DNA from 4 places in the Streptomyces sp. NPDC059009 genome. Region 3 is predicted to be linked to each of the others. Evidence: riboswitches for the same ligand, from Rfam matches in the RefSeq annotation. Region 3 holds a riboswitch; each other region holds the start of a gene.
The links. Region 3 has a riboswitch for cyclic di-AMP ahead of ACFWYM_RS01850 (M23 family metallopeptidase). Riboswitches for the same ligand answer to the same signal wherever they lie in the genome.
Positions count from the first base shown of each region.

Region 1: another riboswitch for cyclic di-AMP. It lies ahead of ACFWYM_RS22955 (transglycosylase family protein); the one in region 3 lies ahead of ACFWYM_RS01850 (M23 family metallopeptidase).
Region 2: another riboswitch for cyclic di-AMP. It lies ahead of ACFWYM_RS20020 (M23 family metallopeptidase); the one in region 3 lies ahead of ACFWYM_RS01850 (M23 family metallopeptidase).
Region 4: another riboswitch for cyclic di-AMP. It lies ahead of ACFWYM_RS37570 (C40 family peptidase); the one in region 3 lies ahead of ACFWYM_RS01850 (M23 family metallopeptidase).

Region 1 is NZ_JBHYJB010000023.1:47,307-52,854, reverse strand. It holds gene eno (phosphopyruvate hydratase) at 1-551, opposite strand, end outside; gene ACFWYM_RS22955 (transglycosylase family protein) at 899-1,633, opposite strand; cyclic di-AMP (ydaO/yuaA leader) riboswitch at 1,639-1,831, opposite strand; gene ACFWYM_RS22950 (transglycosylase family protein) at 2,025-3,101, opposite strand; gene ACFWYM_RS22945 (cytochrome P450) at 3,247-4,518, opposite strand; gene ACFWYM_RS22940 (tetratricopeptide repeat protein) at 4,581-5,548, opposite strand, start outside.
Region 2 is NZ_JBHYJB010000019.1:13,375-18,922, forward strand. It holds gene ACFWYM_RS20005 (GNAT family N-acetyltransferase) at 1-379, opposite strand, end outside; gene ACFWYM_RS20010 (HPr family phosphocarrier protein) at 556-837, shown strand; gene ACFWYM_RS20015 (GntR family transcriptional regulator) at 1,005-1,709, opposite strand; gene ACFWYM_RS20020 (M23 family metallopeptidase) at 1,912-2,700, opposite strand; cyclic di-AMP (ydaO/yuaA leader) riboswitch at 2,713-2,876, opposite strand; gene ACFWYM_RS20025 (M16 family metallopeptidase) at 3,095-4,477, opposite strand; gene ACFWYM_RS20030 (M16 family metallopeptidase) at 4,525-5,548, opposite strand, start outside.
Region 3 is NZ_JBHYJB010000002.1:8,480-14,027, forward strand. It holds gene ACFWYM_RS01840 (PrsW family intramembrane metalloprotease) at 1-447, shown strand, start outside; gene ACFWYM_RS01845 (aldo/keto reductase) at 526-1,470, opposite strand; gene ACFWYM_RS01850 (M23 family metallopeptidase) at 1,679-2,764, opposite strand; cyclic di-AMP (ydaO/yuaA leader) riboswitch at 2,776-2,923, opposite strand; gene ACFWYM_RS01855 (PP2C family protein-serine/threonine phosphatase) at 3,145-4,254, opposite strand; gene ACFWYM_RS01860 (MFS transporter) at 4,706-5,548, opposite strand, start outside.
Region 4 is NZ_JBHYJB010000050.1:4,698-10,245, forward strand. It holds gene ACFWYM_RS37540 (DUF397 domain-containing protein) at 28-252, opposite strand; gene ACFWYM_RS37545 (helix-turn-helix domain-containing protein) at 262-1,122, opposite strand; gene ACFWYM_RS37550 (ATP-binding protein) at 1,416-1,850, shown strand; gene ACFWYM_RS37555 (LysR family transcriptional regulator) at 1,897-2,802, opposite strand; gene ACFWYM_RS37560 (LysE family translocator) at 2,904-3,539, shown strand; gene ACFWYM_RS37565 (DUF6328 family protein) at 3,478-4,050, opposite strand; gene ACFWYM_RS37570 (C40 family peptidase) at 4,131-4,601, opposite strand; cyclic di-AMP (ydaO/yuaA leader) riboswitch at 4,605-4,772, opposite strand; gene ACFWYM_RS37575 (hypothetical protein) at 5,155-5,460, opposite strand; gene ACFWYM_RS37580 (ATP-dependent Clp protease proteolytic subunit) at 5,468-5,548, opposite strand, start outside.

The sequences.
Region 1 (5,548 bases), on a different contig from region 3:
CCCCAGCGCAGGGCCTCGGAGAAGGACTCCGCGCCGATCGGGGCGATCATGAACTCCTGGATGTCGACGTTCGAGTCGGCGTGCGACCCGCCGTTCAGGATGTTCATCATCGGGACGGGCAGCAGGTGCGCGTTCGGGCCACCGAGGTAGCGGAACAGCGGCAGGTCGGACGCCTCGGAGGCGGCGTGCGCGACGGCGAGCGAGACGCCGAGGATGGCGTTGGCGCCGAGCGAGCCCTTGTTGTCGGTGGCGTCCAGGTCGAACATGGCCTGGTCGATCAGGCGCTGCTCGGTGGCGTCGTAGCCGACGAGCTCCGGGCCGATCTGCTCGATGACGGCGAGGACGGCCTTCTCGACACCCTTGCCCTGGTAGCGGTTGGGGTCACCGTCACGGAGCTCGATGGCCTCGAAGGCACCGGTGGAGGCGCCGGACGGGACAGCAGCACGACCCGTGCTGCCGTCGTCGAGGCCGACCTCGACCTCGACCGTGGGGTTGCCTCGGGAGTCCAGGATTTCCCGGGCTACGACGACGTCGATGGACGGCACGAGCATCTCCTTCTGGGATGTGACGCGAGTACGCGCGGTACGCGGGGTCGCTTTGGCCCTGCGTCTCCTGAGCCTAACGGGCTCCGGAGCTTCGGCCAGCCGACCGCCCGCCTCCTGGGACGAACAGGGGCCCAAATACCTTGGAATCAGGGCGTAAGCCCATCTTCTCTACTCGCTAGTAGCGAACAAGGGGGCCGGGCCGGGGGTCGGACGGGTGCCCGGACATGCCCCCGCCCCGGTGCGTACGGGGGATACGCGCACCGGGGCGGGGAGCCCGTGGGGACGGGGGTGCCCTGCGGCAGGTCAGGGCGGGAGGGCCGCCTCAGCTCACTGAGGTGCGGCTCGCCTCAGCCTCAGCTGAGGTGCAGCTGCTGGCCCGGGTAGATGAAGTCGGCGTCGTCGATGATGTCGCCGTTGAGCTTGTAGACCTTCTGCCAGCCGCCCTTGACGTGGTGCGACTCGGCGATCTTGGAGAGCGTGTCGCCCTTCTTGACCTTGTACTCGCCGTCGCCCTTCTTGACCGTCTTGCCGGTCGGGGTCTCGACGGTCTTCTTCGAGTCGGACTTCGGGGCGGTCTGCTGCGGCTGGGCCTGCGGCTTCTGCTGCTGCTGCGGGGCCTGCTCGGTGCGCTCGGCCTGCGGCTGCGGCTTCGGCTTCGGCTTCGGGGCCTGCTGCTGCGGCTGCTGCTGCTCGGTGGAGCCGCCACCGCTGTACGAGGCGTTGGAGAGGCCGACGCCACAGCTCGGCCAGGCACCCTTGCCCTGGCCCGCGAGGACCTTCTCGCCGATCTCGATCTGCTGGGCCTTGGACGCCTTGTCGGCGGTGGGCGCGTACTTGGTGCCGCCGTAGGCGGACCAGGTCGACGGCGAGAACTGCAGGCCGCCCTGGTAGCCGTTGCCGGTGTTGATGGACCAGTTGCCGCCGGACTCGCACTGGGCGACGGCGTCCCACTCGGAGCCGGTGGCGGCGGAGGCGGAGCCGGCCGCCATCAGCGGGGCGGCGGCGGCGACGCCGGTGACACCGGCGAGCGTGACGACGCGGGTGGCCTTGGACGGACGACGGTGCTTGCCCTTGCTGGAACGCAGCATGAGTTAGATCCCCTCACCGACGCCTGCGAGGTGAGCTGTCGGGTTCGGGCCAGTGAGTGCCCGGCCGCGCTTCCTTGAGCGCGACTTAACCCCTAGCCGTTCCCAACCCCGTCCGGCGGCTCATGTGTTGAGCCACCGTCCGGGTGGGCCCGGCGCAAACCTTGGGTCCCCCGCTCCTGCCTACGGCGCTTGACGCGACGACTGTTCCCGTCCGGCGGTTGGCAGGATTCGGCGTACCGACCGGCGGGGCCCGCAGTGGCGAGCGGTGATGACCGTAGGCACGCGATCCCCGGAATTTCAAAGACGATCAGGGCTTCTGAGACCCATCTCTCACTCGCGCCAAACCGGACATTTACGAATAAGGAGGCCGGGTGCCTACCGTCAACTTCCCTTACTTTTCGCCCAGATCGAGGCGCTGACCGGGAAGGATGAGGTCCGGGTCGGCTCCGACGGCCTTCTTGTTGCCGTCGTAGAGGGCGGGCCATCCGCCGTGCACGTCAAGGTCGTCGGCGATCGCCGAGAGGCTGTCCCCAGGGCGGACCGTGTAGGTGCCGTCGGCCGCGTCCTTGTCGCGCGACTGCCCGCGGGAGGCGTGGCGCCCCGAGCGGTCCTTGGCGCCGTCGTGGGCCCCCTCGTCGGCGTGCCCGCCGCGGTGGCGGCCGCCGCTGGAGGGCGTGGAGTCGGACGGGGCGGGCGCGGGGCCGGCCTCGTCGTCGCCGGGGGAAGTGGGCCCGTCCTGGCCGGACTTGTCCGGGTCCTCGCTGCCCTCGCCGCCCTCGCTCCCGGAGGGCTTGGACGGGGACGGCTCGGCCCCGTCGTCCGCGGGCTCGGAGGCACCGTCGGAGGGCTCGGCGGAACCCTCGGAGGGCTTCGAGGCGTCGTCGGACGGCTTGGACGTCTCGTCCGTGTTGCCCGGCTCGTCGTGATTCTTGTCTCCGGCGGAGTCACCACCGCCGGGCGTGTCGCCACCGTCGCTGCCGCTGTCACTGCCGCCGGGGGTCTCCGACGAGGGGTCGGACGGGGCGTCAGACGGGTCCGAGGAGTCGGTGGGCACCGGAGTGGGAGCGCCCGGGTCGACGTCCGGGGCGGTGCCGTCCTGAGTGAGTCCGGCCACCGCGGAGCAGCTCGGCCAGGCGTCGGGGCCCTGGTCCTTCAGCACCTTCTCGCCGACGGCGATCTGCTGGGAGCGGCTGGCCTGGTCGGCGCTCGGCGCGTAGTCGAGACCGCCGTAGTTCTCCCAGACCTCCTGCGAGAACTGCAGCCCGCCGTAATAGCCGTTGCCCTCGTTGGCGCTCCAGGAGGCACCGCTCTCGCACTCCGCGAGCCGGTCCCAGGTCGCGGCGTCCGCGGCGCTCGCACTGGTGGCGCCGAGCAGCGGGATGGCGATGGCAGATCCGGCGACCCCCGCCGCGACGACGAGAGCAGGGGCCTGACGGGGGCGACGGTGACGACCGTTCCCGGAGAGCATGCGCGTGCCTTTCCGTGGCTGCCGCGGCGGAGGACGCCACGGTCGCGGGTGGTGCCGCGATGACTGGTGAACGTAGCGGGACTCGAACGCTTGTCACAAGTCGATGCAGCGGAGATCACGTGAAAGTCACAGCCCTGACGGAACGTCAGCTTCCGTCGCTTCCGGCCGAGTTCTCCGGGGGCGTGAACTCCACCGGCAGCGTGCGCAGTCCGCGCATGATGAGCCCGCCGCGCCAGCGCAAATCGGCAGGTTCCGCCGCGAGCCGCAGGTCGGGCAGGCGCGTGAGGAGGGTGGCGAGCGCCCGCTGCCCCTCCAGCCGGGCGAGGGGCGCGCCGAGGCAGTAGTGGATGCCGTGCCCGTACCCCAGGTGCTGGTTGTCGGCGCGCGCGAGGTCGAGGGTGTCGGGCCCCTCGAAGCGCTCCGGGTCCCGGTCGGCGGCGGCGAGCACGACGAGGACGGGGTCGCCGACGGCGATGTCCTGGCCGCCGATGGTGAGCGGCTCGGTGGCGAACCGCCAGGTCGCCAGCTCCACCGGGCCGTCGTAGCGCAGGAGTTCCTCGATGCCGGTCTCCAGGAGGCCGACATCGCCTTCCCTCAGGGCGAGTTGGAGCCGCTCGCGCTGTTCTGGGTGCGTCAGCAGAGCGTACGTGCCGTTGCCGATGAGGTTGATGGTCGTCTCGAAACCGGCAAACAGGAGGATGAAGGCCATCGCCGCGGCCTCGTTCTCCGTGAGGTGCTCGCCGTGGTCGGAGGCCCGGATGAGGCCGGAGATCAGGTCGTCGCCCGGCTCGTCGCGCTTGCGGTGGATGAGCTCGACGAGGTAGTTCCGGATCTTCTTCACGGAGCGGGCGACGCCGCCGCGCGGGCCCTTGCCGTGGCGGATCATCATGCCCGCCCAGTCCCGCAGGTCGTCCTGGTCCTCGCGCGGGACACCGAGCAGGTCGCAGATCGCGTAGATGGGGAGCGGGAAGGCGAAGTCGTGGATGAGGTCGGCCTCGCCCTCCGCCGCGAACCGGTCGATGAGCTGGTCGGTCAACTCCTGCACGCGCGGCGCGAATTCGGCCACGCGGCGCGGGGTGAACGCCTTCGAGACGAGGCGGCGCAGCCGGGTGTGGTCCGGTGGGTCGATGTTGAGCAGGTGCGTCATCAGCTCGGCCTTGCGCTCCCCCGGGATGCCGGTCTTGCCCTTGGCGTGCGAGGGCTCGGCGTGGTGGTCCGGGTTCTTGGAGAGCCGCTGGTCGGCGAGGGCCTGCCGGGCGTCCGCGTACCGGGTGACCAGCCATGCCTCGACGCCGCTGGGGAGGGTCGCCTTGTGTACGGGGGTGTGGGTGCGGAGCCAGGCGTAGGCGGGGTAGGGGTTGGTGGCGAATTCCCAGGTGAAGAGTTCCGGCGTGGGGCCCGGTGTGGCGTTCGGCACGGTGGGGGTCTCGGGCGTCGCGGGGGTCGCGGGGGTCTCAGGCGTCGGGGTAGAGCTGTCGGTCACTTCTTGACGGTATCCGGAGCGGGGGGCGGCTCGAACGCGCCGGTTTCCTTGCCTGCCTGGTAGTGGCCGCGGATGGCGGCCCGCTTGAGCCATGCCTTACGGATCTTGGGGTCCTTCGCGAGGCGGCTGATCCGGTAGGCGGCTTCGGGGTCACCGCCTGCGTCTCCCTTCTTGTAGAGGGCGTGTGCGGCCTTCATGTCGCCTCGGCCCTCCTTCAGGACGCCGAGAGCGGTTGCCGCCTGCGCGTGACCGGCGTCGGCAGCGCGAGTGAAGAGCTGCTCGACCTCGGCGGGGTCGTGGCCCGGCGTGGTGGAGAGGAGCACGCCGAGGCTGTGGGCGGCGATGGTGTCCCGTGCCTCGGCCGCGTGGCGGTACCAGGCTTCGGCCTCGTCGGAACGGCCCTGGTCCCGGAGGAGTCCGGCGATGCGCAGGGCGGCGTCGGCGCTGCCGCCCTGCCAGGCCCTGAGATAGTGCCGCATCGCCTCGGCTTCCCGGCCCGGCGTACCGGCCATGAGATCGCCGACGGCCACCGCTTGGACAGGCCGGCCCACGACGGCTTTCGTGAGGCGCCCTTCGGCCAGGGCGAGGGCGAGGTGGCGGCGGGTGAGCTCGCCGATGGCCCAGACGGCACCGTTCGCGGCGGCACGCTCCAGGTAGGGGAGGGCCTCGTCCGTCCTGCCCTGGTCCAAGAGTCGATCGGCAAGCCTGGCGACCGCGCCCGCATGGCCTCCGTCCGCGGCCGCGCGCAGCCACTCATCGCTCTCATCTCCGGAGGTGAACTCCATGCTCAGTGCGTACGCGTCGTCCACGTCACCGGCCGCCGCGCGAGAACGCAGCACTGGGACCAGTCCATCGATGACCGCACGCTCCTCCGGGGAGTCAGGCTTGGTCGCGTCGTACACCTCCCACTGCAGGTCGTCCGTGACCGGCCTCCCCACCCTCAACTCCCCCGCCACCAGCGCCC
Region 2 (5,548 bases), on a different contig from region 3:
GGTGCGCGTCCTGTACGAGGAAGGCGACCTCGGCCTCGTCGGCGGGGGCCGAAGCCGCCATGCCGTTGGCGTCGATGCGGTCGTAGCGGACGGTCGCGATGAACTCGCCGCCCACCACCGCCGCCAGCCCCACCCGGTCCACGTAGTCGTGATGGGTGAAGCGGTGCACGTCCTTGGCGGACAGGCGCGGGTAGGGCGCGAAGAAGCGGTAGTACTTCGACTCGTCCGAGACCTGCTCGTAGAAGCTGGTCAGCCGGTCGGCGTCGGCCTCCGTGATGGGCCTGATCCGGGCGGTCCCCCCGTCGCGCAGCACCACGTCGGCCTCCCAGTGGGCCGGGTACGCATGCTGGTCCGACTGCTGATCCGACGGGGTCTGCATGGGGTCAGGGTACGGGTCGCGCGGGCGGTGGGGCCGGGGCAGGCTAGAGAGGTCGAAAGGCGGCCGGGACTCGGGACGTACGGCACGCACAGCGTGGACGGACGTCCGGCGGAGCACCTGTCGCGGCATGAGATAGTGGTCTAGACAAGTGTGAGACACCTGGAAGGCAGCAACACATGGCTGAGCGCCGCGTCAACGTCGGCTGGGCCGAGGGCCTCCACGCCCGCCCCGCCTCCATCTTCGTCCGCGCGGCCACGGCCGCGGGCGTCCCCGTGACGATCGCCAAGGCCGACGGCAACCCCGTCAACGCCGCCTCGATGCTCGCGGTGCTCGGCCTGGGCGCCCAGGGCGGCGAGGAGATCGTGCTCGCGTCGGACGCCGAGGGCGCGGACGCCGCCCTGGACCGTCTGGCGAAGCTGGTCGCGGAGGGCCTCGAGGAACTCCCCGAGACTGTCTGATCGCATATACGTGAAAGGGCCCGCCCGGATTTCCGGGCGGGCCCTTTCACGTGCCCGCGGGCCACTCATCCGTGACGGCCGGGCGGCATGAAAAGAGGGACACCCCGAAAAGCGGGCAGCACAAATCAAGCCCTGCGAATTACTTCTCTTTGTATACGGCGGCGCCGTTAATTCTGAACGCTCAGCGTGTTTACGGGATGTTGCGAATCCCTCACGCGATCGACGCCCCGCCGGCGCCCGAGCCCCGCGGGAAAGCGGAGGCGGTGCGCCGCCGTCGCGCGTTCCGCGTGCTGCGCGGTGAGGCCACGGGCCCGCTCCGCGTCGCCGCGGATCACCGCGTCGACGATCGCCGCGTGCTCGGCCCAGGACTCGGCGGGGGCGGCCGGCGGCTCCACCACGTACATCCAGGCGATCTTGTGCCGCAGCTGGGTGAGCAGCGTGGTCAGGCCCGGGCTGCCGGACGCCTGCGCGAGCGTCTCGTGGAACCAGCCGCCCAGGGAGCGCAGATCCTCGCTCTGGCCCCGCCTGGCGCGCTCCTGGCCGAGCCGCACGAGGCCGCGCAGCACCTTCAGGTGCGCCTCCGTGCGGCGCTGGGCGGCCCGGGCGGCGCCCAGCGGTTCGAGCAGCATGCGGACCTCCAGGAGGTCGGCGGCCTCCTGCTCGGTGGGTTCGGCGACGCACGCGCCCGCGTGCCTGCGCGTGACGACGAAGCCCTCGGCCTCCAGGGTGCGCAGCGCCTCGCGCACGGGGACGCGGGAGACTCCGTAGCGACGCGCGAGCAGATCCTCGGTGAGTCGGCCGCCCCGTTCGTAGACACCCGACACGATGTCGTCCCGAATGGCCGTGCATACCGAGTGCGCGGGAATGCGCATGACCGGACCTCCGCCTTAATCCCCGCGAAACGCGGTCGATTGACGCTCGCTCGTCAACTCTATTGCAGAGCCGCGGAATTTCCGACGGCGACCGGGAATCCATGGATTTCTTTTGGCCAAGGCTCCGAGGCTCGGGGGCCCGGAACGGCGAAGCCCCGGCTCGCGGTGGGCGAGCCGGGGCTTTCGGGGTGCGCGGTGGCCGTCAGACGTTGATGCCGTGCGAGCGGAGGTAGGCGACGGGGTCGATGTCCGAGCCGTAGTCCGGGGAGGTGCGGGCCTCGAAGTGGAGGTGCGGGCCGGTGACGTTGCCGGTCGCTCCGGAGAGACCTATCTGCTGTCCGGGGGTGACCGTCTGGCCGACGGAGACACCGATGGAGGACATGTGTCCGTACTGGGTGTACGTGCCGTCGTTCATCTTGATCACGACGTTGTTGCCGTAGGCGCCGCCCCAGCCGGCCTCGACGACGGTGCCCGAGCCGACGGAGTGGACCGACGTACCGGACGCGGCGTGGAAGTCGATGCCGGTGTGGCTGCCGGAGGACCACAGGCCGCTGCTCGCCTTGTAGGCGGTCGAGACGTACGAGCCGGCGATCGGGGAGACGAAGCGGTTCAGGCGCTTGCGCTCGGCCTCACGGGCGGCGCGCTCCTTGGCCTCGCGCTCCTTCTTGGCCTTCGCCTCGGCCGCGCGCTTCGCCTCGGCGGCCTTCTTCTTGGCGGCCTCTTCGGCCTTCTTCGCGGCAGCGGCGGCGTCGGCGGCTTCCTTCTGAGCGGTGGCCTGCGCGTCGATGCTGTCGGCGAGCGAGTCGCCGACGGAGATGGCCTGGGTGAAGCCGGTGTGCTCGACGGGCGCCTCGTCGGCGGCGAGCGCCGGAGCGGCGAGCCCTCCGATGACACCGGTCGTGGTGATCGCGGCGACACCCGCTACTTGCGCGGTCGTACGGGTGAGACGGCTCGGACGACGGTGCTTCCCGGTGGCACGGGTGAACGCCATGAAGCGGCTGATCCTTTCCTTCCCTCTCGCCTACCGGGTTAGCTGACGGGTTCGGAGCAGGAAGGTCTCCTACGGATCCCTCGCCTCGCGGCAAGGTGCCCGATTCACCCCAGGGGGACATGTGGGTCCCCGGCTCCCCTGGCTCGCGCCGTACGGGGACTCGGCGATGACTGTCCGGTGCCGCGGGTGCGGCGTACTGCGTGACGAACAGTCGGACCGACGCTAAACGGGACATCTTTCAATCGACAAACAGAAGACGGCTTTTGTAGCGCACGCCACAGGGCAGACAGGCAACCTCTCTACTAATTCGGACATATGAGGACCCCGGTGACATGTCCTGTCACCGGGGTCCTGAGCCCTGCGGAGGTCGCCTCGGCGGCGACCGCCCGTTCATCTAGCCCGTGACAACCGTCACTTCACCGATCCCGAGGGCCCTGACGGGCTCCTCGATCTGCGCGGCGTCCCCGACGAGCACGGTCACCAGGCGGTCCTGCGGGAAGGCGCTCACGACGGCCGCGGTGGCCTCCACGGTGCCCGTCGCGGCCAACTGCCGGTACAGCTGGGCCTGGAAGTCGTCCTGGAGGTGCTGCTCGACCTGGTCGGCGAGCGTGGCCGCGACGGCCGCCGCCGTCTCGTACTTGAGCGGGGCGACCCCCACCAGGTTCTGCACGGCGACGTCGCGCTCGGCGTCCGTGAGGCCCTCCGCGGCGAGGGTGCGCAGGACCTTCCACAGGTCGTCGAGGGCCGGGCCGGTGTTCGGGGTGTCCACGGAGCCGCTGATGGCGAGCATGGCGACGCCGCCGGCCCCCTCCGAGGACGAGGGCGCGGTCGAGCGCAGCACCTGGCTGAACGCCCGCACTCCGTAGGTGTATCCCTTCTCCTCGCGCAGGACCCGGTCCAGACGCGAGGTGAGGGTGCCGCCCAGGCAGTAGGTGCCGAGGATCTGGGCGGCCCACACGCGGTCGTGCCGGTCGGCGCCGACACGGCCGATGAGGAGCTGCGTCTGGACGGCTCCGGGGCGGTCGACGACGACCACGCGGCCGGTGTCGTCGGCGCTCACCGCGGGCACGGGGTACGGCTCCGCCGTGTCGCCCGTCCAGGCGCCCACGGTGTCCGCGAGGAGCGCGTCGAGGTCCGTCCCGGAGAGGTCGCCCACGACGACGGCGGTCGCCGTGGCGGGGCGAACGTGCTTCTCGTAGAAGGCGCGTACCGCCGCCGAGTCGATGCCGGAGACCGTCTCCTCGGTGCCCTGACGGGGACGCGACATGCGCGAGGTCGCCGGGAAGAGCTGCCGGGAGAGCTCCTTGGCGGCGCGCCGGGCCGGGTTCGCGGCCTCGTGCGGGATCTCGTCCAGGCGGTTGCGGACGAGGCGCTCGATCTCGCTGTCCGCGAAGGCGGGGGCGCGCAGGGCGTCGGCGAGCAGACCGAGGGCCTTCGGAAGGCGGGAGACGGGCACTTCGAGGGAGACGCGCACGCCGGGGTGGTCCGCGTGCGCGTCCAACGTCGCGCCGCAGCGGTCCAGTTCGGCCGCGAACTCCTCGGCGGAGTGCTTGTCGGTGCCCTCGGCGAAGGCCCGCGCCATGATCGTGGCCACGCCGTCGAGTCCGGCGGGCTCGGCCTCCAGGGGCGCGTCGAGGTGGATCTCGACGGCGACGACCTGCTGGCCGGGGCGGTGGCAGCGCAGCACCGTCAGGCCGTTGCCCAGGGTGGCGCGCTCGGGGGCCGGGAAGGCCCAGGGCTTGGCCGTGCCTGCCTGGGGCTGCTGGTGGAAATCCATCGCGGCGAGCGGTGCGGACTGGGTCGTGGTGTGCGGTGCGGACTCGGTCACTTCGCCGCCTCCTCTTCCTCTGCGGCCTCGTCGGCGGCGGACACGGGTTCGTACACGAGCACCGCGCGGTTGTCGGGGCGCAGGCGGGCCTTGGCGACCTCCTGGACCTCTGCCGCGGTGACGTCCAGGACTCGCTGCACGGCGGTGAGAGCCAGCTGCGGGTCGCCGAACAGGACGGCGAATCTGCACAGTTCGTCGGCGCGGCCCGCGACGGTGCCGAGCCGGTCGAGCCACTCGCGCTCCAACTGCGCCTGGGCGCGCTCCATCTCCTCGGCGGTGGGACCCTCCTCGGCGAAGCGGGCCAGCTCCTCGTCGACGGCGGCCTCGATGACGGGGACCTCGACGTCTCCGGAGGTCTTCACGTCCAGCCAGCCGAGCGAGGGCGCCCCGGCGAGGCGCAGCAGGCCGAAACCGGCGGCCACGGCCGTGCGGTCGCGGCGCACCAGCCGGTTGTAGAGCCGGGAGGACTCGCCGCTGCCGAGGACCGTGAGCGCCAGGTCGGCCGCGTCGCACGCGCGCGTGCCGTCCTGCGGCAGCCGGTAGGCGGCCATCAGGGCGCGCGCCGGGACCTCCTCCTCGACGACCTCGCGCAGCTCCTCGCCGATGCGCTCCGGAAGGCTGCCGTCGCGGGGCGGCTGCTTGCCGTCGTGCCCGGGGATGGAGCCGAAGTACTTCTCGACCCAGGCGAGCGTCTGCTCCGGGTCGATGTCGCCGACGACGGACAGGACGGCGTTGTTGGGCGCGTAGTACGTACGGAAGAAGTTCCGCGCGTCCTCCAGGGTGGCCGCGTCCAGGTCGGCCATCGAACCGATCGGCGTGTGGTGGTACGGGTGGCCCGCCGGATACGAGAGGGCGGTGAGCTTCTCGAAGGCCGTGCCGTACGGGACGTTGTCGTAGCGCTGGCGGCGCTCGTTCTTGACGACGTCCCGCTGGTTCTCCATCGACTCTTCGTCGAGCGCGGACAGGAGCGAGCCCATCCGGTCGGCCTCCAGCCACAGCGCGAGCTCCAGCTGGTGCGCG
Region 3 (5,548 bases):
GTCGCCACAGGCTGGCTCACCCCGCCGGAGCCGTACGCCCTCGGCTCGATGCGGGCCCGCGCCATCGCCCGCGACTACGCGGCCCACACCTTCGGCAAGCAGGCGGCCCGCACGGTCGCGCGGTACGAGGCGCACGCGACGTCGCTGGCGTTCCTGCGCCATCGGGGCCGCCGCGGCCGGGCGGGCGCCGACTTCGTCGTACGGGAGCGGGAGTTGCTGCACGCGCTCTGGGAGCGCCGCGAGGTGGCGCGCCCCGCCCTCGCGTACGCGGCGCAGGCCACGGCGCCGGTCCGGGTGCCGCCGCCGTACGGGATGCCGGTGCAGGGCGCGCCGTACGGGTTCCCCGCGCAGGGCGGCCCGCCGTACGGATACCCGTACGGGCAGCCGACGGCGCCCCACCCCTCGTACAACGATCCCGCGTACAAGAACCCTTACCGGGGCGGCTGAAACACCGGCCTCAGGCGCGGGCTTCCGTCAGGCGAGGGCCTCCTTCAGGCGAGGGCCTCCGTCAGGCGCGGGCCTCCGTCAGGCGCTCGCCTCCGTGAGCCGCGCGACCTCCGCCTCCGTCAGCTCCAGGTCCGCCACCGCGAGCAGCGCGGGCAGCTGCTCCACCGTGCGCGCCGAGGCGATGGGCGCCGCCACGGTGGGCCGGGCGGCGAGCCAGGCGAGGGCGACCGTCGCGACCTCGGCGCCGCGGTCCAGGGCGATCTCGTCGAGGGCGGCGAGCACCTTCGTGCCGCGCTCGGTGCCGACGTGCTTGCCCGCGCCCGCCGCCCGCCGGCTCTCCACCGTCGTGCCCGGGCGGTACTTGCCGGTGAGGAACCCGGAGGCGAGCGCCCAGTAGGGGACGGCGGCCAGGCCGGCGCGGGACGCGACTTCCTGGAGCGGGCCCTCGTACGTGTCGCGGGAGACGAGGTTGTAGTGCGGCTGCAGCGCCACGTAGCGGGCGAGGCCCTCGCGGTCGGAGAAGTCCAGGAACTCCTGGAGCCGCTCGGGGGAGATGTTCGACGCGGCGATCTCGCGGACCTTGCCCGCCGTCACCAGCTCGTCGAGCGTGCCGACGATCTCCTCGACCGGGACGTCCGGGTCGTCGTAGTGCGTGTAGTACAGGTCGATGTAGTCGGTGCCCAGGCGGCGCAGGGAGGCGTCGGCGGCGGCCTTGATGTTGTCCGCGCGCAGGCCCATGTACTCGGGGTGGCGGGAGACCTTGGTGGCGATCACGACGTCGTCGCGCCTGCCGCGCGCCCGCAGCCAGTTGCCGATGACGGTCTCGGACTCGCCGCCCTTGTTGCCCTCCACCCATGCCGAGTAGGCGTCGGCGGTGTCGATGAAGTTGCCGCCCGCGGCGGTGTAGGCGTCGAGCACCGCGAAGGACTGCGCCTCGTCGGCCGTCCAGCCGAAGACGTTGCCGCCGAGGGAGAGGGGGAAGACCTCGAGGCCGGAAGAGCCGAGCGTGCGAAGAGAAGTCATACTCCGTCAACGCCCTTACGGATCAGGGAATTCCATGCTCCGTACACTCTTCCCGGCCGTTCGCGGGCATGCCGGACCGGCAGCCCTGACGTCGGGGGGTTGCCGCCAGGACCGCCGGGGATCAGGAGTGCGTACCGCGCACGGATGACCGCTCGCCGCCCACTGCCTACCGCTCAGCGCTTACCGCTCAGCGCATACCGCTGCGGCGTCAGGGAGTGAGGCCCTTGTCGCGGAGCCAGGCGGCGGGGTCGACACCGGTGGACTGGCCGCCCGGGTGGACCTCCAGGTGCAGGTGCGGCCCGGTCACGTTGCCGGTGGCGCCGACGCGGCCGATGACGTCACCGGTGCGGACCTTCTGCCCGGCGCTGACGTTGAGCGAGGACTGGTGGCAGAACCACAGCTCGGTGCCGTCGTCCAGCTCCAGGACCGTGCGGTAGCCGTACGCCCCGGCCCAGCCCGCTTCCTTGATGGTGCCGGAGTGGATGGCCTTGATCGGGGTGCCCGTGGGGGCGGCGAAGTCGAGGCCCGTGTGGTAGCCGGAGGACCACATGGAGCCGGGCTGCCCGAAGGTGCCGGTGACGGTGTACGAGGCGACGGGGAGCGTGTAGCTCTTCGCGAGCTTGGCGAGGCGCTCGGCCTCCGCCTTGCGCTTGGCCTCCTCGGCCTTGCGCCTGGCCTCTTCGGCCGCCTTCTTCTTCGCGGCGGCGACCTTCGCCTCGGCGGCGTCCTGCGTGGCCTTGGCCTCTTCGTTGGCCTTCTTCACGGCGGCCGCCTCGGCCGCCGCCTGGGCCTTGTCGTCGACCTGGTCCTGCTGGTTCTCGGCCTGCTGCATGATGCGGGCGCGCAGGGCCTCGCCCGCGTCGGTGGTGCCCTGCTCGGCGTCCTGGGAGGTGACACCGGCGCCGGTGAGCGGGGCGGCCGCGGGGCCGGAGGGCTCGGACGAGTCCGAGTCGGATATCAAAGAGCCCACGCCCGGAAGGGACTTGGCCTCCGGCAGCGAGTCCTTGACGGCGTCCACGCCCGGTATGTCGGGCATCGATATCGCGACCGGCGACTTGCCGTCCTGCGCGGTGGCGATGCCGCCCGCGCCGACAGCGGCTATGACGCCGACGCCGAGGACCGTGGAGCTGCGGGCGAACCCGCCGCCCTTCTTGTGCACACGGTGCCTGCCGCGGACGGGGCGGACGGAATCCTCGGTCGGATTCCACTCCTCCCAGGATTCCTCGTCGTACCCGCCGAAGTCGTCGTCATTCGGCACGTACACGGCTTGGGGGGCAGGCCGGTTGGACGCCACTGGGGCGCACTCCTTTCCTTCCTTCTCGCCTACCGGGTTAGCTGACGGGTTCGGAGCAGGAAGGTCTCCTACGAACATCTGGCACGGAGGCACAGATGCCCGATTCACCCCAAGTTGGTGGTTCCCCGGCTCCCTTGCGGGATTAGGCGTGTGCGCACGGAGCCGACTCGTGTGCCGGCTGGGACGACCGCGCTGCGTTATCGAACGTTAATAGACACCCCTGCGTGATTCCAAGCTGTTCCCACTGATCATTAACGCCTTTGGCCCGTACTTATTGGGACACCGGGGTCCGGACCAGGGCGAGTTGACCGCAGGATTTTGCCCACCGGACCTTCACATTCCACTGACGTTCTGTCAGCTGTTGAGCGGAGGGGCGCCGTTCAGTCACGGGGCGTGACAGAGTCCCCTCCGCCGGCCGTGGCGGGGCCCTCCTCAGCCGTCGGCCTGCGCACCGCGAGCAGCGCCATGTCGTCCGTCGCCCCGCCCCCCGTGTGCTCCCGCACCTCCTCGGCGAGCGTCGCGAGGAGCGTGTGCGGGCCCTCGGGGCCGGCGAAGATCCGGCCGCCGAGCCGGGCCGCCGGGTCGTAGAACTCCCCGTTCGCGTCCCGCGCCTCCGACAGGCCGTCCGTGTAGAGCAGCAGCGTCGAGTCGGGCGCGAACTCCGTCTCGTCCGCCCGGTCCGGCCAGCTCCCCAACTCGCCCATGCCGAGCGGCAGCGCGGGCTCCGTCGGCGAGAGCACACACATCCGCCCGTCGCCCCGGAGCACCAGCGGCTCCGGGTGCCCCCGGTTGATGACCCGTACGACGTCCTGGCCGCGCGGGATCTCCGCGAGCACGGCGGTGGTGAACCCCTCGAAGGCGTCGAGCCCGTCGCGCCGCGTGCCCTCCCGGGCGAGGGCCCGCTCCAGGCGCTGCGCCACCGCCTCCAGGGTGCTCTCCTGCTCGGCGGCCTCCCGGAAGGCCCCGATGACGACGGCGACGGCGGCCACCGCACCCATCCCCTTGCCGCGCACGTCCCCCACGATGAGCCGCACGCCCTGCGGGGTGTCCTGCACCGCGTACAGATCGCCGCCGATGAAGGCGTCGGCCTGCGCGGCCTCGTAGCGGGCGGCGATGTCGAGCCCGCCGATCCGGGCGTCCGGCAGCGGCAGGACGGCGCGCTGGGTGGCCTCCGCGATGGAGCGGGCGGAGGCGAGCTGGGCGTCGCTGCGGCGGACGACACGGTTGATGACGAGGGCGAGCACCGCGACGGTCGCCACGGTGAGCAGCTCGGTGACGGCCTCGACGTCGGTGGTGGTGTGGGTCTTGAAGTGCAGGGAGACGACGGCGGCGAGGGATCCCGTGCAGATGAGGGCGGTGCCGAGCAGCGAGTAGAAGGGGGCGGCGATCAGCGGTGCGGCCGCGAAGAGCGGGGCGGCGGTGAAGCGGGGCGGCGTCGAGATGTCGAAGACGACGCCGAAGGCCAGAAAGCAGAGGGGCAGGGCCCGCACGAATGCCTGGACCTGGGTGAGGGACCCGTCGTCCCCGGTCCCCCGCCCACCGTCACACGCGCCGCCCCTGCCACCTCTGCCACCCCTGCCGCCACGTCCGCCTCCCCTGCCTGCGCCGCTGCCGCCTCCTCGCTGCCCCACCGCTCGTCTCCTGCCAGGTCCGCGGCCACGCCCGATGGCCTGCCCATGTCCGCGCCTCGTCCAAGGCTTCCCGCAGCGGGGGCGGGGGGCGACCTGATGTGGTCCGACCGGGTTACGGGGCCGAGTTACGGGCCGAGTTACGGGGGTGGGGCATTCCTGGGCTTACGGAGGGTGGGGCGCCCATGGCCGCGACCACGCGGCGCCCCACCCCCGTCCGGGCCTTGCCCCCGTCCGGGCCTTGCCCCCGTCCGGGCCTTGCCCCCGTCAGGGCCTTCCCCCCGTCAGGCCCTCCTCCGCATCAGGCCCCCGGCTACGCCACCGTGGTCACCACCGGAGCCAGCCGCCCCGACCGGGCGAGCCCCCGCAGCGCCACGGCGCACACACCACCGACCCCGGCCAAGGTCAACCACGGCACGGCGGGCAGCTCACGCCCCGCGTCCAGGAGCGCGCCCATGCCGAGGTTCCCCAGCGTGATGCCGACCCCGCACACCGTGTTGTAGAGGCCGTAGTGGGTGGCCACCCACCGGTCCCCGGCGAGCGAGACGATGGTGTCCATCTCGAACGGGTAGAGCACCGCGGTCGCCGCGGCGAGCCCCGCCGCACACAGCAGCAGCCCCGCGACCCCGACGTACCCGCTCCCGCCGAGCGCGGGCGGCACGAAGGCGGCGCCCATCAGGCCGAGCCCCGCGACGAGGCACTGCTCCCTGGTCCAGGTCCGCTTGCACCAGTCGGTGATCCTCAACTGCCCTACGAGCGCGACGAGTCCGGAGACCACGAAGAGCGCGCTGGTCGCGACGGTGGCCCCGGCGGTGTCGCCGAGGAGCCGCTCCACGGAGAGCGGCAGGGCGAGATAGACCTGGAAGGACAGGACGTACGAGCCGGTCATGGCGAGCGCGAAGAGCCAGAAGGACCGGTTGCCGAGCACGACACCCCACTGCCCGCGCCCCTCCCCCTTCTCCCCTCCGACGTCCCGGCCGCGCACCGGCAGCCGCAGCACCTGCACCACCGAGAGCACCGCGAAGAGGACCGCCGACACCGCGCAGGTGAGCCGGAAGTCGACCCCGGTGAGGGCGAGCCCGACGAGCGGACCGAGCAGGATCCCCGTCTGGTAGAAGACGTTGAACAGCGCGAACGCCTCCACCCGGCGCTCCTG
Region 4 (5,548 bases), on a different contig from region 3:
CCCACAAGTATCTGATCAACCACCCCCCTACCCAAGGGAGTTGACGAACTCCTCCCAGCCGGCGGAGGTGAACAGCAGGGCGGGCCCCGCCGTGTCCTTCGAGTCGCGCACGGCGACCTGGCCCGTCAGCGCACCGGTGGTGAGCTGGGTGGTCTCGACACAGTTGTTCATGCCATTGCTGTGGCTGCTGCGCCGCCACAGCGCACCCCGGAGCGCCGTGCTGGAACGTACGTGCCGAGGCAGTGCGGTCATGGTGCCTCCTTACGCGCCGTCGCCTATCCCGGCGATGAAATCCGTTGATTCCTCGGGCGAAAGTGCTTGAGCGGTCACCGAGTTGAAGGCATCGGTGTATGCCTGGAGGTCTTCTTTCCGCTCGAGATAGAGGCTACTCGTCAAATGGTCGAGAACAACCACATCCAGATCAGCAATGTTCGGAAATGAGAAAATAACGAAAGGCCCGATGAGCCCACCGTGCTCTCCGGCGGCGAACGGAAGGACCTGAATCCGTACATGCGGCATTTCGGCCGCTTCCAGTAACCGCCTCAACTGCCCGTTCCGCACCCGCTCCCCGCCCACCGTGCGGCGCAGCACCGCCTCGTCCAGAACCACGCTCAGGCGCAGCGGCGCCGGCGCGCTCAGCACGTCCTGGCGCGCCATGCGCACCTCCACCAGCGCATCCACCTGCGCGTCCGGCAGCCCGTCGAGCGCCGCACGGGTCACCGCGCGGGCGTAGTCCTCGGTCTGCAGCAGGCCCGGCACCACCGAGGTCTCCAGCGTCCGCACCCAACTGGCCTGTGACTCAAGGCTGATGAAGTCCCGGTACGCGGGTGGCAGCAGCCCCCGGTAGGCGTGCCACCAGTGGTGGCGCCCGCCCTCGTCACCGGTGCCCGCGAGCGCCACGAGCAGCTCGCGCAGGTTCGGGTCCTTCACCTCGTACGCCTCGAGGAGCAGGCGCATGTCGTCCGGCTTCACGCCGCTGCGCCCGGTCTCGATGCGGCTCACCTTCGACTGGTGCCAGCCGACGCGGGTGGCGGCCTCGCCGCTGGTGAGCCCCGCTTCCTGGCGCAGTGCGCGCAGCTCGGCACCGAGCTTGCGGCGGCGCACCGCGGGTCCGTACTGCATGGCCGTCTCCTTCCGGCTCCATCCGGCTCATCATGGCTCCATTTCGGCCCGGACCGGCGGTACGGTCGAGTGTTCCCGGCGACCGTGGGGGAAGCGCCAGTCTGGTGCCCAAATACGGTCGGCCGTAGCAGAGTTCACCGCTTTGAGCGACAGATATATGCACATCTCGGTGGATCGCCACGCGTGAACGGCACGAGAGTGGCAGGCTGGCCGAAGCACCAGTCCGGGGCCGTCCTCGAAGCCATCCGTCATGCGTCGGCGTCCGGGCCCGGTTTGAAAGGGACAGCGACGCCATGGCAGACCATCAAGAAGCAACCGTCACTCTGCCGAGCGATCCTGCCTCGGTCTCCGCGGCCCGCAAACATGTCGCAAACGTTCTGACCGACTGGGGACTGCCGAGCGACGGCGAGACCGCGGACACGGTCCGCCTCATCGTCTCCGAACTCGCGACCAACGCCGTGCAGCACACCTTCGGCCAGTCACCCACCTTCACCGTCGACCTCGAGCTCGACCGGGACGAGCGCCTGCGCATCGGCGTCACCGACAGCCACCCCCGCTATCCCAAGCGGCTGCCCGCCGCCGTCCAGCAGGACAACGGCCGCGGCATGGTCATCATCCGCTGGCTCACCGCCGAGTGCGGCGGCAAGCTCACCGTCCAGCCCACCTCCGAGGGTGGCAAGACGGTCTGGATCAGCCTCCCTTGGACCCCGGCCCCGGTCCAGAGCTGAGCGCGCAGTCGACCACCGCCCTCTTCACCGGTCCCTCCACCCCCCTTCAGGGGCGCCCGAACGCACTCCGCAGCAGCGCCCGGAAGGTGTCCGCCGCGGGGCTCGGCTCGTCGGCGCGGTACACCACCGAGATGGTGCGCCGCAGATCGCCCGGCTCGAGGGCCCGCACCCCGACCGGCGCGGGCGCCGTCCGCGCCACCATCTCCGGTACGACGGCGACGCCGAGCCCCGCACTCACCAGGGCGCACACCAGCGCGTAGCCGGGAGTCTCGACGAGGACGGAGGGTGTGGCGCCCGCGCGGGCGAGGGCCGACTCCACCACCGTCCGGTACGGGTGCGAGGGCGCCATGCTGATCAGGGGCTGCCCGGCGAGCTCGGCCAGCGGCAGTCGCGCGGACCCGCTCGACAGCACCTGCCCCGGCGCGGTCACCAGGACCAACTCCTCGACCAGCACGGTCTCTTGGCCCACCGAAGCGGGCAACTGCGGTGGCTCCGCGGGCTGGTAGTAGTGGGTGAGGGCGAGGTCCACCTCGCCCTCCGCCACCGCCGCGATGCCGAGCGGCGGTTCATAGCCCGTGACGGTCAGCTCCACGTCCGGGTGGGCGCGCCGGAACGCGGTCAGGGCGGGCGGCAGCAGATGGATGCCCGCGGTCGTGAACGTGCCGAGCCGGAGCCGCCCGCCGGAGAGCCCCGCCACCTGCGCCAGCTCGTGCCGCGCCCGCTCCATCTCGTCGAGCACCCGCCGGGCCCGCGCGAGAAGGAGCTCGCCCGCACCCGTCAGCCGCGCCCCGCGGTGGTGGCGCACCAACAGGGCGGCGCCCGCCTCCCGCTCGAGCTTGGCGAGCTGCTGGGAGAGCGCGGGCACGGTGTAGCCGAGGCGCTCGGCGGCCCGGGTGATCGAACCGGCCTCGGAGACGGCGACGAGGGCGGCGAGGCGCGTCGGGTCGTACATGGGGAATTTCCTCGGCCGGGCTGAGCCTAAACGACTGCTTAAGTCAGACCCAGGATATTCCACATACCTGCTGAAGGCCCGGTCCAGGCACTCTGGGCCCCATGGACGCACAACTGCTCGCCTTCACCGGCCTCGCCGCCGCGCTCGTCGCCATGCCCGGCGCCGACTTCGCCGTCGTGGTGCGGCACGCCCTCGTCTCCCGCCGCTCCGGCGCCGTCTGCGCGCTCGGCATCGCGGCCGGGCTGCTCGTGCACACGGCGCTCGCGGTCGCGGGGGTCGCGGCGGTCCTCGCGTCCGTACCGGCGCTGTTCCGCGCGCTCCAACTGGTGGGCGGCGCCTATGTGCTGTACCTGGGGGTGCGGGCGCTCGAAGGGTGGGTGCGGACGCGCGGGACGGCGCGGGCACAGGCTCCGGACGCCGTGGCGGTGACGGATGTGCGGGGCGGGCTGCGCGAGGGCTTCCTCACCAACGCCCTGAACCCGAAGGCGTCGCTCACCTTCCTCAGCGTGCTGCCGCAGTTCGTGCCCGACGGCAGCCCGGCGATGCCCCGCACCCTGCTGCTCGCGGCGATCGTGGTGGCGCTCGCCGTGCTGTGGTTCCAGGCGGTGGCCCTCCTGGTGGACCGGCTCGGGGCCTGGCTGCGGCGGCCGCGCACCGCCCGCGCCATCGAGGGCCTCACCGGCACCGCGCTCGTCGCCCTCGGTCTGGCCCTGCTGTGCGAACCGCTCCTCGGCTGAGGCGCACCGATCCCCGGCGGACCGGCCGCGACGAGCGGCCCGCGCGCCGCACCAGCCGCGGCAGCACGCCCCACAGCGCGCCGCACATCAGGAGCGTCCCGGCGCCCGCGCCCACCCCGGCCGCCCGGCCCGCCGTCACGTCGACGACGAGCAGCACCGCCCCGCCGAGGGCGAGCACGAGCACGCCCATGCCGACCCCGGCGAGCCGGGAGGAGACCCGTACCACCAGCGGCTTGGCACCCTGGCGGAACAGCGCGCGGTGCAGGGCGGCGGGCGCCGTGAAGAGGGCGGCGGCCAGCACCGCGAGCAGCAGCGTGACGACGTACGTGCCGCGCTGCACGGTGTCGAGCGACGGGAAGCGCGGGGTGAACGCGAGCGACAGCAGGAACGCGAAGAGGATCTGGACGCCGGTCTGGGTGACCCTCAACTCCTGGAGCAGCTCGGAGAAATTGCGGTCGGCCCGCTGAAGTGGCGTCTCGTCGCGGGCCGTACAGAGGTGGCGGGCGGGCATGGCACACGAGTAGCCGCGCCCGCCCGCCTCAACCGTCCACGGGGACACGGGCTCCGCGGACGGGGGGGAGAACAGGGAGATCAGCGCACCCTGCCGTACCAGACGCTCTTGGTCCAGATCTTCTGCTTGCGCACCACGTCACCCGTCTTCGGCGAGTGCCAGATCTTGCCGCCGCCGGCGTAGATCCCGACGTGGTAGACGCTCCGGCCCGAGTGGAAGAACACGAGGTCGCCGGGGGCCCGCCGGGACTTCGAGATGTGGCGGGTCTTGTTGTACTGCTGCGCGGCGGTGCGCGGCAGCTTCTTGCCGGCCTTCTTGAACGAGTACAGCGTCAGGCCCGAGCAGTCGAACCGGTTCGGCCCGACCGCCCCATAGCGGTACGGAGAGCCCTTCTTGGAGGCCGCTACCTTGAGCGCTTTCGATGCGTGCGTGGCCGCTTGTGCGTCGCTTGCGAGGCCGGGAGCCACGATGGTCCCGCCCACCGCCGCGAGCGTCAGTGCCGACGCGGCGCCGGCCCTGGTGAGCAACGGAACACGATTCAGCGCAGTCATGCGCAACCCTTCGTCAACCGCCTGTGAAGGATGACCTGTCGGATTCGGGCTGGCGAAGTTGCCCGGCCGCGGTGTGCGGCTTCACCCCAAGGGCCGTCCGGATCAAGCCCGGTGGCCCGTCGTGCCTGGGTCCTCCACTCCTGCCGATGCATTCTTCGTCGACCGGTCATCCGGGCAGCGGCAGGACTCGGCGTCCGCCCGGACCGCCCCGCCGCGGTGGCGGGGGCTTGTCGTCGAAAGGGATCTTGACCCGTCAACCCCGAGAATTCCGAGCCGAATCGGCAGTTTGTGAGGCTCCTCACGACTGACCTGTTCGGGTGGACAGCGGTGAATGGGGGAAATCGGCGCGACGGCGGAGCATCGCTCGACCAGCACCGGAATCACGTATTCCGGTGTGCGCGTACAAACCTTGCGCAACTCTGGACCGCGTCCGGGCCGACGCCCGCCTACGCTGATCAGGGGACCACGTCTGGTCCGTTTCACGCCGCGACCGGACGGCGCGGCGCGGGGCGCGCGGCGCTCAATGGGCCGCGCGCCGACCGTCGACGGGCCCTCAACCCCCGTTCGGTGGCGGCACGGTGACGCGCTGTGACCGCCGTTCGCCGTCCAGCACCCGCAGGGCCTGGGCGAGCGTCGAGGCGTGCACCTCGCTCTCGCCGCGCTGGTGCATCAGGGCCAGCGCGTCCCGCAGTTGGGTCGCCTTGCCGACCAGCGCCTGGGCGGCGCGCAGTCCGCCGTACGTGGTGGTGGAGCGGGCCGGGTTGATGCGGCCGAGGAGGTCCACGGCCTCCAGGTAGCGGTCGATCAACTCGCCCTCGGCGCGCGTCAGCGCGGGCAGCGGCGGCAGTTCGGGCAGCATGCGCGGCTCACCTCGCGCCCGGCGTGGCGCCCTGCGCACCCCGGCGGCCCGGGACGACCCGGTCCACGAGTCCGTACGCGACGGCCTC